Regions from separate parts of the Pseudomonas sp. 01L34 genome, predicted to be linked through region 2. Evidence: predicted binding sites of a transcription regulator. Region 2 holds the regulator's gene; the other holds the start of a gene.
What was found. The regulator FliA, encoded in region 2, starts transcription of late flagellar genes. The targets are predictions, from matches to a motif close to CTAAAGTTTNNNNNNNNNNNGCCGNTAA.

Region 1: a site for FliA is predicted at 5,792-5,819, ahead of motA (flagellar motor stator protein MotA). Genes of this name have one in related genera too.

Annotation. Positions count from the first base shown of each region.
Region 1 covers NZ_JBFTSX010000006.1:408,301-416,859, forward strand. The annotation lists gene serB (phosphoserine phosphatase SerB) at 1-405, shown strand, start outside; gene AC1DQM_RS20825 (molecular chaperone) at 475-2,262, opposite strand; gene asd (archaetidylserine decarboxylase) at 2,398-3,258, opposite strand; gene rhdA (thiosulfate sulfurtransferase) at 3,277-4,092, opposite strand; gene AC1DQM_RS20840 (HDOD domain-containing protein) at 4,189-5,721, opposite strand; gene motA (flagellar motor stator protein MotA) at 5,888-6,739, shown strand; gene motB (flagellar motor protein MotB) at 6,743-7,789, shown strand; gene AC1DQM_RS20855 (sterol desaturase family protein) at 7,900-8,559, shown strand, end outside.
Region 2 covers NZ_JBFTSX010000004.1:691,621-700,179, forward strand. The annotation lists gene motD (flagellar motor protein MotD) at 1-670, opposite strand, end outside; gene AC1DQM_RS15205 (flagellar motor protein) at 686-1,426, opposite strand; gene AC1DQM_RS15210 (protein-glutamate methylesterase/protein-glutamine glutaminase) at 1,426-2,556, opposite strand; gene AC1DQM_RS15215 (chemotaxis protein CheA) at 2,606-4,873, opposite strand; gene AC1DQM_RS15220 (protein phosphatase CheZ) at 4,911-5,699, opposite strand; gene AC1DQM_RS15225 (chemotaxis response regulator CheY) at 5,721-6,092, opposite strand; gene fliA (RNA polymerase sigma factor FliA) at 6,260-7,000, opposite strand; gene fleN (flagellar synthesis regulator FleN) at 6,997-7,827, opposite strand; gene flhF (flagellar biosynthesis GTPase FlhF) at 7,944-8,559, opposite strand, start outside.

The sequences.
Region 1 (8,559 bases), on a different contig from region 2:
GCCGAACTCAAGCGCCTGGGCTACAAGACCGCGATTCTGTCGGGCGGCTTCACCTACTTCGCCAAGCAACTGCAGGCCAAGCTGGGCATCGACTATGTGTTCGCCAACGAACTGGAAGTGGTCGATGGCAAGGTCACCGGCGTGGCGGTCGAGCCGATTGTCGATGCACAGCGCAAGGCGGATTTGCTGCGTGAGCTGGCGCATAAAGAAGGTTTGCGTCTGGAGCAGACTATTGCCGTCGGTGACGGTGCCAACGACCTGCCGATGCTGGCGATTGCCGGGCTGGGCGTAGCGTTCCGCGCCAAACCATTGGTCAAACAATCGGCGAAGCAGGCGATTTCCACCCTTGGGCTGGATGGCGTGCTGTATCTGCTGGGTTTCCGGGATCGCGACGGGCAGCTCTGAGTTTTCGACCGTCCGGGCGAGCCCCATCGCGAGCCTGCTCGCGATAGGGGCACCCTCTGGGACTCGCCGTTATAGCGACTTCCACAACGAATCAAACTCTTGCGCTACCCCGATCACGCCGCCTTCCGCGGCGTTTTCGTTTCTGGCTACCTCCAGGGAGCGGTAGGCAAACTGATTGAAGCTGTTGGTGCTCGTCATCCGTCGCTCCAGCTCGGCCGGGCGTTCCTGGCCATTGGTGTTGATCAGCACCTTATTCCCTTCCTGGAACGGCAGGCGCGGGGTGAGCAGGGTGGCCGGCAGGTCGATGGCGCTGATGGCGGGCAGTAACAGCCCGCGCAAGTACTGGCTGTGTTCGTCGTCGGAGCGAATCAGTTGCAGGCCGCAGGGCTCGGCGTAAGGCGCAACCTGCTCGATACCCATCTGCGTGCCACCGCCCCGTACCTGGCGGATCCAGCGCACCACGGCAACGCTCCAGCCTTGACCGGCCGTATCCTCGATACCGACCATTTCGCCAGCCTGCAGTTCGGCAGGCACTGCGCCGGGCCAGGCCAGGCAATAACCGCCAGGGCTGTGATTGATCACCGGTAGCGCGTAGGTCGGGAAATGCTGTTGGCCGGACGCCTCGTGGTTGTCATGTTTCTGAAGGTGTGGATATTCGATCTCTTCGTAGGGCAGCAGCGTGTCTGCCGTGCCATGGGGGGCGGCGTCGAAGGCCTGTTTCCATTGGTCCTTGGCGCGTCCTGTCGGCTCGGTTGCCGAGAACTGCGCGGGACGGGCGCCGGGTTTTTTCAGGATGTCGTTGAACGGGCGTTTGCCACCGAGATAAAAGTGCAGGGCGCTCATGCCCACGCACAGGGTCAACGTGCCGTGGCCGACGGTGCGCTGGAAGCCGCGCTCGGAGGCCTGCCCCCAGGCGGCATGCAGGTGTTGCAGCGTATCCAGATTGAGGCCCATCGGAACCGGCAGCGGCGATGCCTTGTCGGCCGATTGTTGCAGATGGGTTTCGATGGCGGCGACCAGGGGCTGCGGGTCGATCCCCAACAAGCGCTCCTGTTGTTCGGCCGGGAACTTGGTGCGATAACGCGGGCCGCTGTCGAGGTCCGAGGCGACGGCAAACAGCCCGCTGTCCGGTTTGGCTGGTTGCAGTTTGATCCATTGGCTCCAGGGTTCCAGCACCTCGGCGAGCCGGGCGATCTGGTTCTGGCGCAGTTGATTGCAGCGTGAAGCGCCCAGCAGGAGGGCGACGACGTAGGTCTGCTCGATACTCAGGCTTTGCGTCTGGCTGGCCAGTTCATCGCGCACGCTCTGATGTTGCAGCTGATGTTCGCAGCCGATCCGGTACAGCTGATGCAGTTCCAGCCACAGCCCTTCGGGCGCCGGGCAATAGAGCTCAGTTGCGCGGATCAAAGTACCGTTCAAGCAATGAACGGCACGTTGCAATGACTGGGTCAGCAGCGGCGCACGGTCTTTACTGAAGCGCGGTGCGATGCGGACGACGATCTGCTTGTAGCCGATCGCCAAGTGGCTCTGCAGCGCCTGGCAAAGGTTGGCGATTTTGCGCGAACGCTCGTCGAGCACAATGGCCTGATGCAGGAAATGCCGCTCCAGGTGCTTGCAGACGTAATACACCTCGGGCCGCAGCAATTCGAGCAATTGCAGGCGATTGTCGCTGGGTGTGAGCAACTGGTTGAGTTCGCTCAGGCCTTGATACAACTGGCGAGCGGTTTCACCGATGTTGGCTTTGGGCAGGTTGGCGATCCAGCGCTTGAGGTCGCGTGGCGTGGCTTCGCAGAAAGACAGGCGCGACTGCGTCGGGATCGGTGCGCGTAGCAGCAGGACAGGATTGGTCTCATTCATGCCGTGGACAAACTCCGACCGTGAAATGGGCAACGAATGACTTTGACTGTAGCAGCTATGAACGCTGGAGGAGGGGGCGCAGCGGGAGGAAATGTCCGATCCCACGAAAGGCGTTCGTGGGATCGGATCGAGGGATCAGGCGGTTGGCAGGCCGATGCCCTGGCCCATCTGCACTGGCGAAAGGGCGCCCAGCCCTTCAGCCCATTTCACTTGATCCGGCCCGAACAGCACGACCGCCGTAGAACCGAGCTTGAAACGACCCAGTTCCGCACCTTTTTCCAAGTGAATCGGCGCACGGGCCGCTTCGTCGTAGCGGAAGGTTTTCAGCTCGCGTTTTGGCGGTGTGACCAAGCCAGCCCAAACGGTTTCGATCGACGCCACAATCATCGCGCCCACCAGTACCACGGCCATCGGGCCGCGTTCAGTGTCGAAAATGCACGCTACACGCTCGTTGCGGGCGAACAGTTCCGGAACGTTTTCAGCGGTGGTCTGGTTGACCGAGAAGATGCGGCCGGGGATGTAGACCATCTCGCGCAGGGTGCCGGCCAGCGGCATGTGCACACGGTGATAGTCTTTCGGCGACAGGTAAATGGTGGCGAAATCGCCGCCCATGAAGGGCGCTGCGTTGGCTGCGTCGCCACCCAGCAGTTCCAGCACGCTGAAGCTGTGGCCCTTGGCCTGGAAAACGCGACCGTGTTCGATCGGGCCGAGCTGGCTGACGGCACCGTCGGCCGGGCTGAGGATCGCGCCCGGGGTTTGATCCAGCGGGCGAGCGCCGTCTTTCAAGGCGCGGGTGAAGAACGCATTGAAGTGCTCGTAAGCGGTCAGGTCTTCGACCAGCGCCTGGGACATGTCCACTTGATAACGCTTGGCGAACCAGGCAGTAAAGGCATTCTTGAACCAGCGCACGCGGCATTCGGCAATGCAGCCGGCCAGTCGCGAGAGCAAGTGATGGGGCAGCAGGTATTGGCTGAGGATAAACAAACGCTTATTCATTAACTGTCCTTGAAAAACTTAAATCTCTACGGGCGTGTCAGGGTGGTTGCCCCATTCGCCCCAGGAGCCGGCGTAGCCTTTGACCCGCGGATAACCGAGCGCCTTGGCCACCAGATAGGTGAAGCCAGAACGATGGTGTGTCTGGCAGTGGGTAATGACTTCTTTGTCTTTGGTAATGCCGAGTTGTTCCAGGATTTTCGGCATGTCGGTGCGGATACGCAGGTTGCGCGCCTGATCCATGCCAGCGGTCCACTCGAAATTGACCGCGCCGGGAATGTGCCCGCCCTTGGCCGCCAGCACTTTCTCGCCGGAGTATTCCAGCGGGCCGCGTGCGTCCCAGATCGCCAGGTCAGCGGCGCCGAGGCGGCTTTGCAGGTATTCGCGGGTGGCGACAGGTTCGTCGTGCAGGGTCAGGGCGACCGGGCCGCCGACTGCCGGCGGGATCTGGATCGACATGGGCAAGCCTTCCGCCAGCCAGGCCGGCAGGCCGCCGTCGACATAGTGATATTTGCTGTGGCCGATGACATCCAGCAGCCAGATAAAGCGCCCGGCCCAACCGCCGCCTTCGTCGTCATAGACGACATAGACTGCATCGGGGTTGTGCCCCAGTTCGCCGAACAATGCTTCAAGCGCGGCGTGGGTCGGCAACAGGCCCGGCGCAGGCGCCTGACCCAGTTGAGTGCGTTTTGGATCGACAAAGCGTGCACCGGGGATATGCCCTTCGGCATAGCGGGCGCTGCTGGTCAGGTCCACCAGAATCAGTTCGCGGGAGTCGAGACGCGGGAGCAGGTCGCTCGGTTCGATCACCAGCGCCAAGCCAGAGAAGTCAGACATGTGAGGTCTCCAGAGCACAAAGGGGAGGATTGTAGCGCAGCGTCATGAGGGCCTGTTATCAGTTATTTTGGGGCAGGAAATAACTGATAACAGGCCCTAGCGGTGGCTAAAGCTGTGCAGGGCCTTTTCGATGCATTGAGCGGTTTTGCCGAACGCTTGCACGGTGATTTCCGAGAACGGTCCGCCGCCCTGATCCGCTACCACGATCATGATCACCCGGCCGTTGTTGACCAGTGAGCGCAGCAGCAGGTGTTCGCCGCTGAACTGTGAGCGCAGGCTGGCTGGCAGCAGGGCCGAGAATTGTGCGTTGTTGGCCGGCGTCAGGCGCACCTGGGCCTGTTGCGCGAGCAGGCGTTGCAGCACGGTGCTCTGACTGACCACCAGGTTCAGGCCGGCCACTTCCTTGGGCAGCCCGGCGGTCTGGTGCACACGCAAATTGGCGTGCGTGCGATTGGCCATCAGAATCATCACCCGGCGCATGCCACACGCCACCAGGGCGTCCCGGGCCGATGTGGTCAAGTGCATGGCATTGGTAAAGCGGCTCGGCTCCACCAGCAATTCGGCGCATTGCTTGCGCCACTTCGCCAGGTCTTCGGTGGTCGGTGCCGGTGCGGGCAACAAACCGGCATGCACGCGGTGCGCACCCGGTGGCCAGATCAGCGATTCGGCCGCGTGCCAGAGGTCCGGCATGGCGTGTTGACGAGCGCTGTTGGCGGCCTGCTGGTGCAATTGTTGTTGCACCTCATCCATCGGCATTTGCAGGTAAAGACTGGTCAGGTACTGCCAGCGCTCGCAGTGGGGGCTGTCCCAGGCCTGTTGTGCCGCCAACGCCAGACCGTTGGCCAGCAGCACGGTATTGGCAGGCTGATTGAGCCAGCGGCGCAACGTCGGGTCGTCATCCAGGCGGTTCTGTTGGCGCAACGGGTGATCGCTGTCGCGCGCGATGCGCAGGACTTTCACCAGCTCACGTTGTTCGCTGCGCAGCAGCCGATAACCTTGCTGTACCCAGATCGGCAGGCGCCAGACGTCCACCAGTGCCAGACAGATGTCCAGCAGGCGCACGCCGAACAATTGCTTTTCGACTTTGCGTGCCGACTCGCCTTTATGGATGACCCGCAGCTCCCATTCTTCAAGCAACTGCGGGTGGGTCAGCGCCATGGGCCAGAGTGGCGAAAGAAACAGCAGGCTGCCCCAGTGGATGTCCTGCCACAGTCGCGCCAGGCGACTGGCGAAAAAGCCGTTGGCCTGTTGAGTGGCGTGCTGGCTGATTAGTTGAAGCTGGCGCAGGGCGACGGGGATTTGCAATTGGGGTTCGGCGGGCAGGCGGTCGAGCAGTTCTTCGGTGCGTTTCAAACCGAGGCGATTGATCGCCACCTCAAGGTTTTCAGCAGGCTCGGTCATGCTGCCATGGGTGTGACGGTTGGCTTCGCGAATCACGCTCAAGGCCAGGGCCGGGCTTTCCTGCATCAAGTCGGCGATGTCGCGCAGCGAGCTGCGGTTATCGCGAATCGCTTTGCAGACCCGGTCGTGGCTGGCTTGCGGAACCGGCAGGCGTACGCCATCGAGAAGCTTGACCCAGCTTTCAAGCGTGGTTGGTTTTGGCGTTGGGACGTTCGTTTCGTTAGCCATGTCTGGACGCGATCATCGTCTGCTTTACCTATGCCCTGAACGGGTCAAATTAGCTTTTCGCCTTAACTGGCTATAGTCTGGCGCAGTTTTGCCGATAAGTAGAAGAAGAGATTTTTTAACTTCCGAATATGACCTTGAACCCGACTCAGTAAGTGCTCTCCTACCTATGGCTAAAATTATCGGCATCATCGTCGTATTCGCGAGCGTGCTCGGCGGATACGTGCTTTCCCACGGCAAGATTGCCGCTCTCATCCAGCCTTTCGAGGTGATGATTATCGGTGGCGCGGCCCTTGGCGCCTTCCTGCAGGCCAACCCCGGCCACATGACAATGCACGTGCTCAAGAAGTCCTTGGGCATGTTCAGCTCGCGTTTCAACCACACTTTCTACCTGGAAGTGCTGGGGCTGATTTACGAGATCCTCAACAAGAGCCGTCGCGAAGGCATGATGGCGATCGAAGGCGACATCGAAGATGCCGCCGCGAGCCCGATCTTCGCCAAGTACCCGGCGGTGCTCAAAGACGAACGCATGACCGCGTTCATCTGCGATTACCTGCGCATCATGTCCTCCGGCAACATGGCCCCCCATGAGCTGGAAGGCCTGTTCGACATGGAACTCTACAGCCTCAAGGAAGACCTCGAGCACCCGTCCCACGCGGTGAACGGCATCGCCGACGCCATGCCCGGTTTCGGTATCGTCGCGGCGGTATTGGGGATCGTGGTGACCATGGCATCCCTGGGCGAAGGCGACCAGAAGTCCATCGGTCTGCACGTGGGTGCGGCACTGGTCGGTACCTTCTTCGGTATTCTCGCGGCCTACGGTTTCTTTGGTCCGCTGGCCCACTCCCTGGCTCACGATGCCAAGGAAGAACTGAACACCTACGAAGCCATCAAGGCTTCGCTGGTGGCTTCGGCTTCCGGGATGCCGCCGTCGCTGGCGGTGGAGTTCGGTCGCAAGGTTCTGTACCCGGCGCACCGTCCTAGCTTCGCTGAGCTGGAACAAGCGGTTCGCGGTCGTTAAGTCATGGAAAATAACCAGCCGATAATCATCAAGCGCGTCAAGCGCATCGCCGGAGGGCATCACGGGGGCGCCTGGAAAATCGCCTTCGCGGACTTCGCGACGGCGATGATGGCGTTCTTCCTGGTGTTGTGGCTGCTGTCCACCGCGACGCCTGAACAGAAGATCGCCATCGCCGGTTACTTCAAGGACCCGGTCGGGTTTTCCGAAAGCGGTACACCGTACATCATCGACCTGGGCGGCACGCCGACCCTGGCGCCGGAGAACACCCTCAACCCGGAGGTGAAATCTCAGCCGCAGCCAGACAAGGTGACCATCGACGCCGAGCAGGTTGAAGGCATGGCCGAGCAGGTCGAGAAGGAACGCCTGGAGTTGTTGCTGCAAGAGTTGCAGAACAAGGTCAATGAAAACCCGCAATTGCAGAAATTCAAGGACCAGATCCTCTTCGAGATCACCCAGGACGGTTTGCGCATCCAGATCATGGACGCCGAAAACCGCCCAATGTTCGACTCTGGCAGTGCGCGTCTGAAGCCGTACTTCGAAGACATTCTGCTGGCCATGGCCGACACCATCAAAGCGGTGCCGAACAAGATCAGCATCAGCGGCCACACCGATGCCAAGCCGTACTCGGGCACCGGCGATTTCGGTAACTGGGAACTCTCGGCCAATCGCGCCAACGCGGCTCGTCGTGCATTGGTCGCCGGCAGTTATCCGGATGCCCAGGTCGCGCGAGTCGTCGGTTATGCCTCGTCGGCGCTGTTCGACAGAGAGAACCCGTTCAATCCGGTCAACCGCCGGATCGACATCGTGGTGCTGACCAAGAAAGCCCAGCGCGCCATCGAAGGTGAACAAGGTGCCGAACCGGCGCCAGCGCCGACGCAAGGGCAGGGTGGCCCGGGCGAAGTGCATGCGCCGCCAGCCGATCCGAACGCATTGCCGGCGGATAAGGAACCGCTGCCGGCACACGAACTTCGTGAGCGTTTGAATCTGTTTGATAATCCGGCGCCGAAGCCGGGCGAACCGCCCAAACCCGCTGTACCGCCCAAGCAATAACCTGCAGAAAAGCCACCATGAGTGGCTTTTCTGTTTCTGGCTGCGTCACTGCAGCGTCGCACTGACTCGACTCACTGCAAGTTTGTTTTCGGAATCATGGAAGATCAGTAATGGAAAGACTCAAGTCCTATTTTCAGCAGCATGGCAATGCACCCTTCAAGTTTGGTGAAGGGCGGGTCAGTGGCTACATCTCAGCCACGCTCGGGCTATTGAGCCTGCTGGCGGTATTGTGCTTTCTCTTTCCCGAATGGCTGACCACCGCCGAACTGCGCAAGGTGTACGACGAACAGTTTGCGCGCACCACGCTATTGCTTGGGCTGGTACTGTCTTTCAGCCTGGGCACCCTGAATATCCTGCTCAACAAGCGAAAGCGCTTGGGGATTACCGGACTTGTCGCCTCGGGGCTGGCGGTGTTTCTCGGCGGCACCAATGTGCAGATCAGCTCGATTGGGCAGACACCGTACTCGCTGGGGCTGGACTGGTTCGTCCTGGCTCTGCTGGTGTCGGCCATCGTCTTTATCCCCCTGGAAAAACTCTATTCCAAGGACCCTGAGCAAAACATTCTGCGTCCGCACTGGCGAACTGACCTGACCTACTTTTTTGTCAGTCATATGCTGGTGCAGTTCATCCTGATTTTCATCACTGCCTCGTCGAGCTTTATGGCTGGCTGGGCCGTGTCGGCGGATTTGCAGGCCAGCGTACAAAGCCTGCCGATCGTTGTGCAGTTCTTGCTGGCGGTACTGGTGGCTGACCTCGGTCAGTACTGGCTG
Region 2 (8,559 bases):
CTGGCTGGAATTCGCCATAACCCACCGATGCCAGGCGACCAGGGTTCACGCCCTGCATCGCCAGCATCCGCACGATGCTCGCCGAACGTGCCGAGGACAGTTCCCAGTTGGTTGGGTATTGCGCGGTGCGGATCGGTTGATCGTCGGTGAAACCTTCGACGTGGATCGGGTTGTCGAACGGCCGGAGGATCGCAGCGACCTTGTCGATGATGTTGAACGCAATGTCGCTGGGCATGGCGTCGCCGCTGCCGAACAACAGGCTGGAATTGAGTTCGATCTCGACCCACAACTCGTTGCCGCGCACGGTCATCTGGTTGGAACTGATCAAGTCGCCGAACGCCGCGCTGATGTCATCGGCGATGCTTTTGAGTGGATCGTTGGCGGCCTGGGCGATGCCGGCGTCGATCTGCTCGCTGTCCTTGACCAGCGGTTTGGCCGGGGTCACGGTCTTCGGTCTCTCTTCGCCAATGGGGATCGGCTTGAGGGCGCGGTCAGAGTCGGTAAACACCCCGATCAACGCCTCGGAAATGATCTTGTACTTGCCTTCGTTGATCGACGAGATCGAGTACATCACCACGAAGAACGCGAACAGCAAGGTGATGAAGTCGGCGTAGGAAACCAGCCAACGTTCATGGTTCACATGTTCTTCATGTTGCCTGCGACGAGCCATGATCCATTTCCCCCATCAATCCATGAAGCCCTGAAGCTTCAACTCAATAGAGCGAGGGTTTTCACCTTCGGCGATCGACAGGATCCCTTCCAGCAACATTTCGCGATAGCGCGACTGCCGTAACGCGATGGACTTGAGCTTGGCGGCAATCGGCAACAGCACCAGGTTGGCACTGGCCACGCCGTAGATGGTAGCGACGAAGGCGACGGCGATGCCACTGCCCAGTTGCGATGGGTCGCCCAGGTTGCCCATGACGTGGATCAGGCCCATCACCGCACCGATGATACCGATGGTCGGCGCGTAGCCGCCCATGCTTTCAAAGACTTTGGCGGCTTCGATGTCGCGGCTTTCCTGGGTGTAGAAATCCACTTCCAGAATGCTGCGGATCGCTTCCGGCTCGGCACCGTCGACCAGCAATTGCAGGCCTTTACGCGAGTAGCTGTCAGGTTCGGCGTCGGCCACCCCTTCCAGCCCGAGCAAACCTTCCTTGCGAGCGGTCAGACTCCAGTTCACCACGCGATCAATGCCGCCGGCCAGGTCCACGCGAGGCGGAAACAGAATCCAGGCGAGAATCTGGATGGCACGCTTGAAGGCACTCATCGGCGATTGCAGCAGCGCGGCACCGATGGTGCCACCGAGTACGATCAACGCCGCCGGGCCGTTGGCCAGTGCGCCGAGGTGACCGCCTTCAAGGTAGTTGCCGCCGATGATGGCGACGAACGCCATGATGATCCCGATAAGGCTGAGCACATCCATCAGATGCAAGCCTCAACCAGGTGCCGACCGATGTCGTCGAGGCTGTACACCGCGTCCGCGAGTTCGGCTTTGACGATGGCCATTGGCATGCCGTAGATCACACAACTGGCTTCATCCTGAGCCCAGATCGCACTGCCACCCTGCTTGAGCAGACGCGCGCCTTCGCGACCGTCGGCGCCCATGCCGGTCAGTACCACCGCCAGAACTTTGTCGCCGTAGGACTTGGCCGCGGAACCGAAGGTAATGTCCACGCACGGCTTGTAGTTCAGACGTTCGTCGCCCGGCAGGATTTTCACCGCGCCACGGCCGTCGATCATCATCTGCTTGCCACCCGGTGCGAGCAGCGCCAGGCCCGGACGCAGGATGTCGCCATCCTCGGCTTCCTTGACACTGATGCGGCACAGCTTGTCCAGGCGCTCGGCGAAGGCCTTGGTGAAGGCTGCCGGCATGTGCTGGATCAACACGATGGGTGCCGGGAAGTTGGCCGGCAACTGTGTCAGAACCCGTTGCAGCGCAACCGGGCCACCGGTGGAGGTACCGATGGCGACCAATTTGTAGGCTTTGCGTTTCGGCGCGGGAGATGACGGAGCCGCTGCATGGGGGCGCGCCGCAATCGGTGCCGGTGCCGGACGCGCAGGCGCGCTGCTGCCGTAGCTGCCGACGCTCGAAGGCGCAGGCGTCGGGGCTGGCGCAGCGACCGGTGCCGGAGGGGTGTAGGCGCTGACACGACGGTTACTGCGCGAGATGCTGAGAATCTTCTCGCACAGCAGTTGCTTGACCTTCTCCGGGTTACGGGAGATGTCTTCGAAATTCTTCGGCAGGAAGTCCACCGCGCCGGCGTCCAGCGCATCGAGGGTGACCCGGGCGCCTTCGTGGGTCAGCGAGGAGAACATCAACACCGGGGTTGGGCAGCGCTGCATGATGTGCCGCACCGCCGTGATGCCATCCATCATTGGCATCTCGTAGTCCATGGTGATCACGTCTGGCTTGAGGGCCAGGGCCTGATCGATCGCCTCTTTTCCGTTGGTCGCCGTACCGACGACCTGGATGTTTGAATCCGCTGCAAGAATTTCCGAGACGCGGCGGCGGAAAAACCCCGAATCGTCCACCACCAGGACTTTGACTACCATAAACACTCCGTTAGACGGGGCGAGGCTCTGGCGCCCCGCTCCCCCAGAATCAAATACGCCGTGCGGCGTAACGCTTGAGCATGCTCGGAACATCGAGAATCAGAGCAATGCGGCCGTCACCGGTGATGGTGGCACCGGACATGCCCGGGGTTCCCTGGAGCATTTTGCCCAATGGCTTGATGACCACTTCTTCCTGGCCCACCAACTGATCGACGACGAAGCCGATCCGTTGAGTGCCCACCGAAAGGATCACCACATGGCCCTCGCGCTGCTCTTCGTGAGCGGCGGAGCTGACCAGCCAGCGCTTGAGGTAGAACAAGGGCAGCGCCTTGTCCCGCACGATCACCACTTCCTGGCCGTCCACCACGTTGGTGCGCGACAGGTCGAGGTGGAAGATCTCGTTGACGTTCACCAGCGGGAACGCGAACGCCTGGTTGCCGAGCATGACCATCAGCGTCGGCATGATCGCCAGGGTCAACGGGACCTTGATGACGATCTTCGAGCCTTTGCCCTTGGTCGAGTAGATATTGATGGTGCCGTTGAGCTGGGCGATCTTGGTTTTCACCACGTCCATGCCCACGCCACGACCGGACACGTCGGAGATCTCGGTCTTGGTCGAGAAGCCCGGCGCGAAGATCAGGTTGAAGCAATCGGACTCGCTGAGACGGTCCGCCGCATCCTTGTCCATCAAACCTTTTTTCACGGCGATACCGCGCAAAACGTCAGCGTCCATGCCCTTGCCGTCATCGGAGATGGACAGCAGGATGTGGTCGCCTTCCTGTTCAGCGGACAGAATCACTTTGCCGCTGCGAGGCTTGCCCATCGCTTCGCGATCAGCCGGCTCTTCGATACCGTGGTCGACCGAGTTGCGCACCAAGTGGACCAACGGGTCGGCCAGGGCCTCGACGAGGTTCTTGTCGAGGTCGGTTTCTTCGCCGACCAGTTCCAGGTTGATCTCTTTCTTGAGCTGGCGAGCCAGGTCGCGAACCAGGCGCGGGAAGCGCCCGAAGACTTTCTTGATTGGTTGCATCCGGGTCTTCATGACCGCGGTTTGCAGGTCGGCCGTGACCACGTCGAGGTTCGACACGGCCTTGGACATGGCTTCGTCGCCGCTGTTGAGGCCCAGACGAACCAGGCGGTTACGAACCAGTACCAGCTCGCCGACCATGTTCATGATTTCGTCGAGACGCGCGGTGTCGACCCGCACGGTGGTCTCGGCTTCGCTGGTTGGCTTTTCCGCGGGCGGCGCGGCCGGGGCACGAGCAGGAGCCGGCGCTGCGGCGGCAGCAGGTTTCGGTGCTTCTGCTTTGGGCTCGGGGGCTTTTGGCTCGGGTGCCTTGGCCACAGGTGCTGGTGCCTTGGCAACCGGAGTCGCTACCGAAGCAACAGCAGACGCAGTGCCCACTTCAGTGAACTTGCCCTTGCCATGCAATTCGTCGAGCAGCGATTCGAATTCATGATCGGAGATCAGATCGCTACCGGCCGCAGCGGCGGTTGGCGCAGCCGGGGCTGGCGCCGAAGCGATTGCCGATTCCAGCGCATCGACCGCAAAGTTGCCTTTGCCGTGCAACTGGTCGAGCAGTGCTTCGAACTCGTCGTCGGTGATGTCGGAGCTGTCGCCGGCGGCTTTCGGAGCAGCCGGCGCAGCAGGCGCAGCGGCTACTGCATCGGCGGCGAACTGGCCTTTGCCGTGCAATTGATCGAGCAACGACTCGAACTCGGCATCGGTGATTTCGTCACTGGCGGCTGCATCGGCGGCAGGCTGCGAAACAGGCTGCGCAGCCGCTACGGGCGCCTCGGCCTGGGCCTTGACGGCGTTCAGCGAGTCCAGCAGTTGTTCGAATTCGTTATCGGTAATGTCGCCCGATTCGCTTTCGGCGACCGGTGCTTCAACCACTTCAGCGACCGGCGCCGGTGCAGCTTCCATTTGCGGCTCGGCCAGACGGGCCAGCGCCGCGAGTAATTCAGGCGTGGCAGCCGTGATCGGGCTGCGTTCGCGGACTTCGCTGAACATGCTGTTCACCGCGTCCAGCGCTTCGAGAACCACGTCCATCAGTTCCGAGTCGACGCGACGCTCACCCTTGCGCAGGATGTCGAACACGTTCTCGGCGATGTGACAGCACTCCACCAGCTCGTTGAGCTGGAGGAAGCCGGCGCCCCCTTTTACAGTGTGAAAACCGCGAAAAATTGCATTGAGCAAGTCCGCATCATCAGGTCGGCTTTCCAGCTCGACCAGCTGCTCGGACAGTTGCTCTAGAATCTCGCCGGCCTCAACCAGGAAATCCTGAAGGATCTCTTCATCGGCGCCGAAGCTCATTAAGGGGGTGCTCCTACAGGTCTAAAAACCCAGAAAACTAAAATCCAAGACTGGATAACAAATCGTCCACATCGTCCTGACCGGACACAACGTCTTCTCTTTTATCGGCATGAATCTGCGGACCTTCACCCTGAGAGAGATGTTTTTGTGGATCTTTTTCAGCAAGCATCGCCTCACGGTCGTGTTCGATACCCGCAAAGCGGTCTACGTGACTGGCCATGAGCACGAGCTTGAGCAGATTGCTTTCAACTTCGGTAACCAATTGGGTCACACGCTTGATCACCTGACCAGTGAGGTCCTGGTAATCCTGGGCCAGCAGAATGTCGTTGAGGTTGCTCGACACGACGCGGTTGTCTTCACTGCTGCGTGTCAGGAAACCATCGACCCGCCGGGCCAGTTCGCGGAACTCTTCAGCCCCGACTTCGCGACGCATGAACCGTCCCCAATCCGTGCTCAGCGCCTGGGCTTCATCGCTCAGGCTGTTGATCAGCGGCGTGGCGTTTTCCACCAGGTCCATGGTGCGGTTGGCCGCGGCCTCGGTCAGCTTGACCACATAGGACAGGCGCTCGGTGGCATCCGTGATCTGAGACACTTCCTCGGCTTGCGGCATGTGCGGGTCAATCTGGAAATTGACGATCGCGCTATGCAGCTCGCGGGTGAGCTTGCCCACTTCCTGATACAGGCCGCGGTCACGGGTCTGGTTGAGCTCATGGATCAGTTGCACAGCGTCGCCAAACTTGCCTTTTTCAAGGCTGTCGACCAGTTCGACCGCGTGTTTTTTCAGGGTCGACTCAAAATCGCCCTGTGAAGATTCGTTATGCTCCATAGCTCCCCCGTGCGCAGTACATCAGCCGATGCGTTCGAAAATCTTCTCGATTTTTTCTTTCAACGCCTGGGCTGTGAAGGGTTTGACCACATAGCCGTTAACACCGGCCTGGGCCGCTTCGATGATTTGCTCGCGCTTGGCTTCGGCGGTCACCATCAGCACCGGCAGGTGCTTGAGCCTTTCATCGGCGCGCACCGCACGAAGCAGGTCGATGCCGGTCATACCGGGCATGTTCCAGTCGGTAACCAGAAAATCGAAGTTACCGCTTTGCAGCATCGGCAACCCGGTCAGCCCGTCATCGGCTTCGGCGGTGTTGGTGAACCCAAGGTCACGCAACAGGTTTTTTATGATCCGCCGCATCGTTGAGAAGTCATCAACGATGAGGATTTTCATGTTCTTGTCCAATTCGACCTCCAAGCAGTCTTAAACGCGCCCAGCACCTGGACGCGCCATTTCAATCAATCCGGCAAAGCACTCAATGACTGTCTGGAGCACAACAGATCGAGACCGGTACGGTTCAACACCACACCAGCTCCATTCGCAGTGTCCCCACACTGCCTTCAGCGCGCTCGCCACTCCCCCAAACGCCCCCGCAAACGGGCCGCGCACTGGCTGTGTAACTGGCTGACCCGCGACTCGCTGACCCCCAGGACCTCACCGATTTCCTTGAGATTCAACTCTTCGTCGTAGTACAGCGCCAACACCAGTCGCTCACGCTCCGGCAAATTGGCAATCGCGTCCGCCAGCGCCGCCTGGAAGCGTTCATCTTCCAGATCGCGTGACGGCTCGAGATGAGCACTCGCGCCATCCTCATGCAGCCCTTCGTGTTCGCCGTCCTGCAACAGATCGTCGAAACTGAATAACCGGCTGCCCAGGGTGTCGTTCAAAATCCCGTAATAATCGTCGAGACTCAATTGGAGTTCGGCCGCAACTTCGTGATCTTTAGCGTCACGGCCGGTTTTAGCTTCAATCGAGCGAATCGCGTCGCTGACCATGCGGGTATTGCGGTGGACCGAACGTGGCGCCCAGTCCCCCTTGCGCACTTCATCGAGCATCGCGCCGCGGATTCGAATGCCCGCGTACGTCTCGAAACTCGCGCCTTTGCTGGCGTCGTATTTGGTTGATACTTCAAGCAGGCCGATCATCCCGGCCTGGATCAGGTCTTCGACCTGGACACTGGCCGGCAGACGCGCCAGCAAGTGGTAGGCAATGCGTTTGACCAGTGGCGCGTAACGCTCGATCAGCTCGTACTGCGCGTCACGTGCCGACTGCTTGTAGAGGTTGTAACCGCTGGCTGTCATAGCACGGGTCCTGCCGTTTGTTGCACGAGGCGCTCGACGAAAAACTCCAGATGTCCACGAGGGTTGGCCGGCAGTGGCCAGGTATCGACTTTCTGCGCAATGGCCTTGAACGCCAGGGCGCACTTGGAACGCGGAAAGGCTTCATACACCGCGCGTTGCTTCTGCACGGCCTTGCGTACGCTTTCGTCGTAAGGCACTGCGCCGACGTATTGTAAGGCGACGTCGAGGAAGCGATCCGTGACCTTGGTCAACTTGGCGAACAGGTTGCGGCCTTCCTGCGGGCTCTGCGCCATGTTGGCCAGGACGCGGAAGCGGTTCATGCCGTAGTCGCGGTTAAGCAGTTTGATCAGCGCGTAGGCGTCGGTGATCGAGGTCGGTTCGTCGCACACCACCAGCAAGACTTCCTGCGCGGCGCGCACGAAGCTGACTACCGAGTCACCAATGCCCGCAGCGGTGTCGATCACCAATACGTCGAGGTTGTCGCCGATATCACTGAACGCCTGGATCAGGCCGGCATGCTGGGCCGGGCTCAGATGAACCATGCTCTGGGTGCCGGAGGCGGCCGGGACGATGCGGATACCGCCAGGCCCTTGCAACAGCACGTCGCGCAGCTCACAGCGGCCTTCGATCACGTCGGCCAGCGTGCGTTTGGGTGTCAGTCCCAACAGAACGTCGACGTTCGCCAGCCCCAGATCGGCATCCAGCAGCATGACGCGCCGGCCGAGCTCAGCTAGAGCCAGGGACAAGTTCACTGACACGTTAGTCTTCCCGACGCCACCTTTGCCGCCGGTCACCGCGATCACCTGTACGGGATGCATGCTGCCCATGTTATTTCTTTACCTTGTCTTACTTAGACGGAGGCCACATTACTGGCTGCGCGTTCACCATCGGAACAATGCATGGCAGACCATCGATGTAGGTACAAAAAATGTTCATTAACACCTCAGCCAACCTGCTTGGTCGGGCTGTGGTAAATATCAGCGAACATGTCAGCCATGGCTTCTTCGCTGGGTTCTTCCTGCATTTGTACGCTAACGGCGCGGCTGACCAACTGATGACGACGTGGCAGATGCAGATCATCCGGAATCCGTGGACCATCGGTCAGGTAAGCCACCGGCAACTCATGACTGATCGCCAGGCTCAACACCTCGCCCAGACTTGCCGTTTCATCCAGTTTAGTCAGGATGCAGCCGGCGAGGCCGCAGCGTTTGTAACTGTGATAAGCGGCAGTTAGAACCTGTTTCTGGCTGGTGGTTGCCAGGACCAGATAATTTTTTGATTTGATGCCGCGCCCGGCCAGGCTTTCGAGCTGCATCCGCAGTGCCGGATCGCTGGCCTGAAGGCCGGCGGTATCGATCAGCACCACGCGTTTGCGCAGCAAGGGCTCCAGCGCCTGCACCAGGGATTGACCCGGATCGACGTGGGTCACCGACACGTTAAGGATCCGGCCCAGCGTCTTGAGCTGTTCCTGGGCACCAATGCGATAGCTGTCCATGCTCACCAGCGCGATGTTCTGCGCGCCGTACTTGAGCACGTAACGGGCCGCGAGCTTGGCCAGT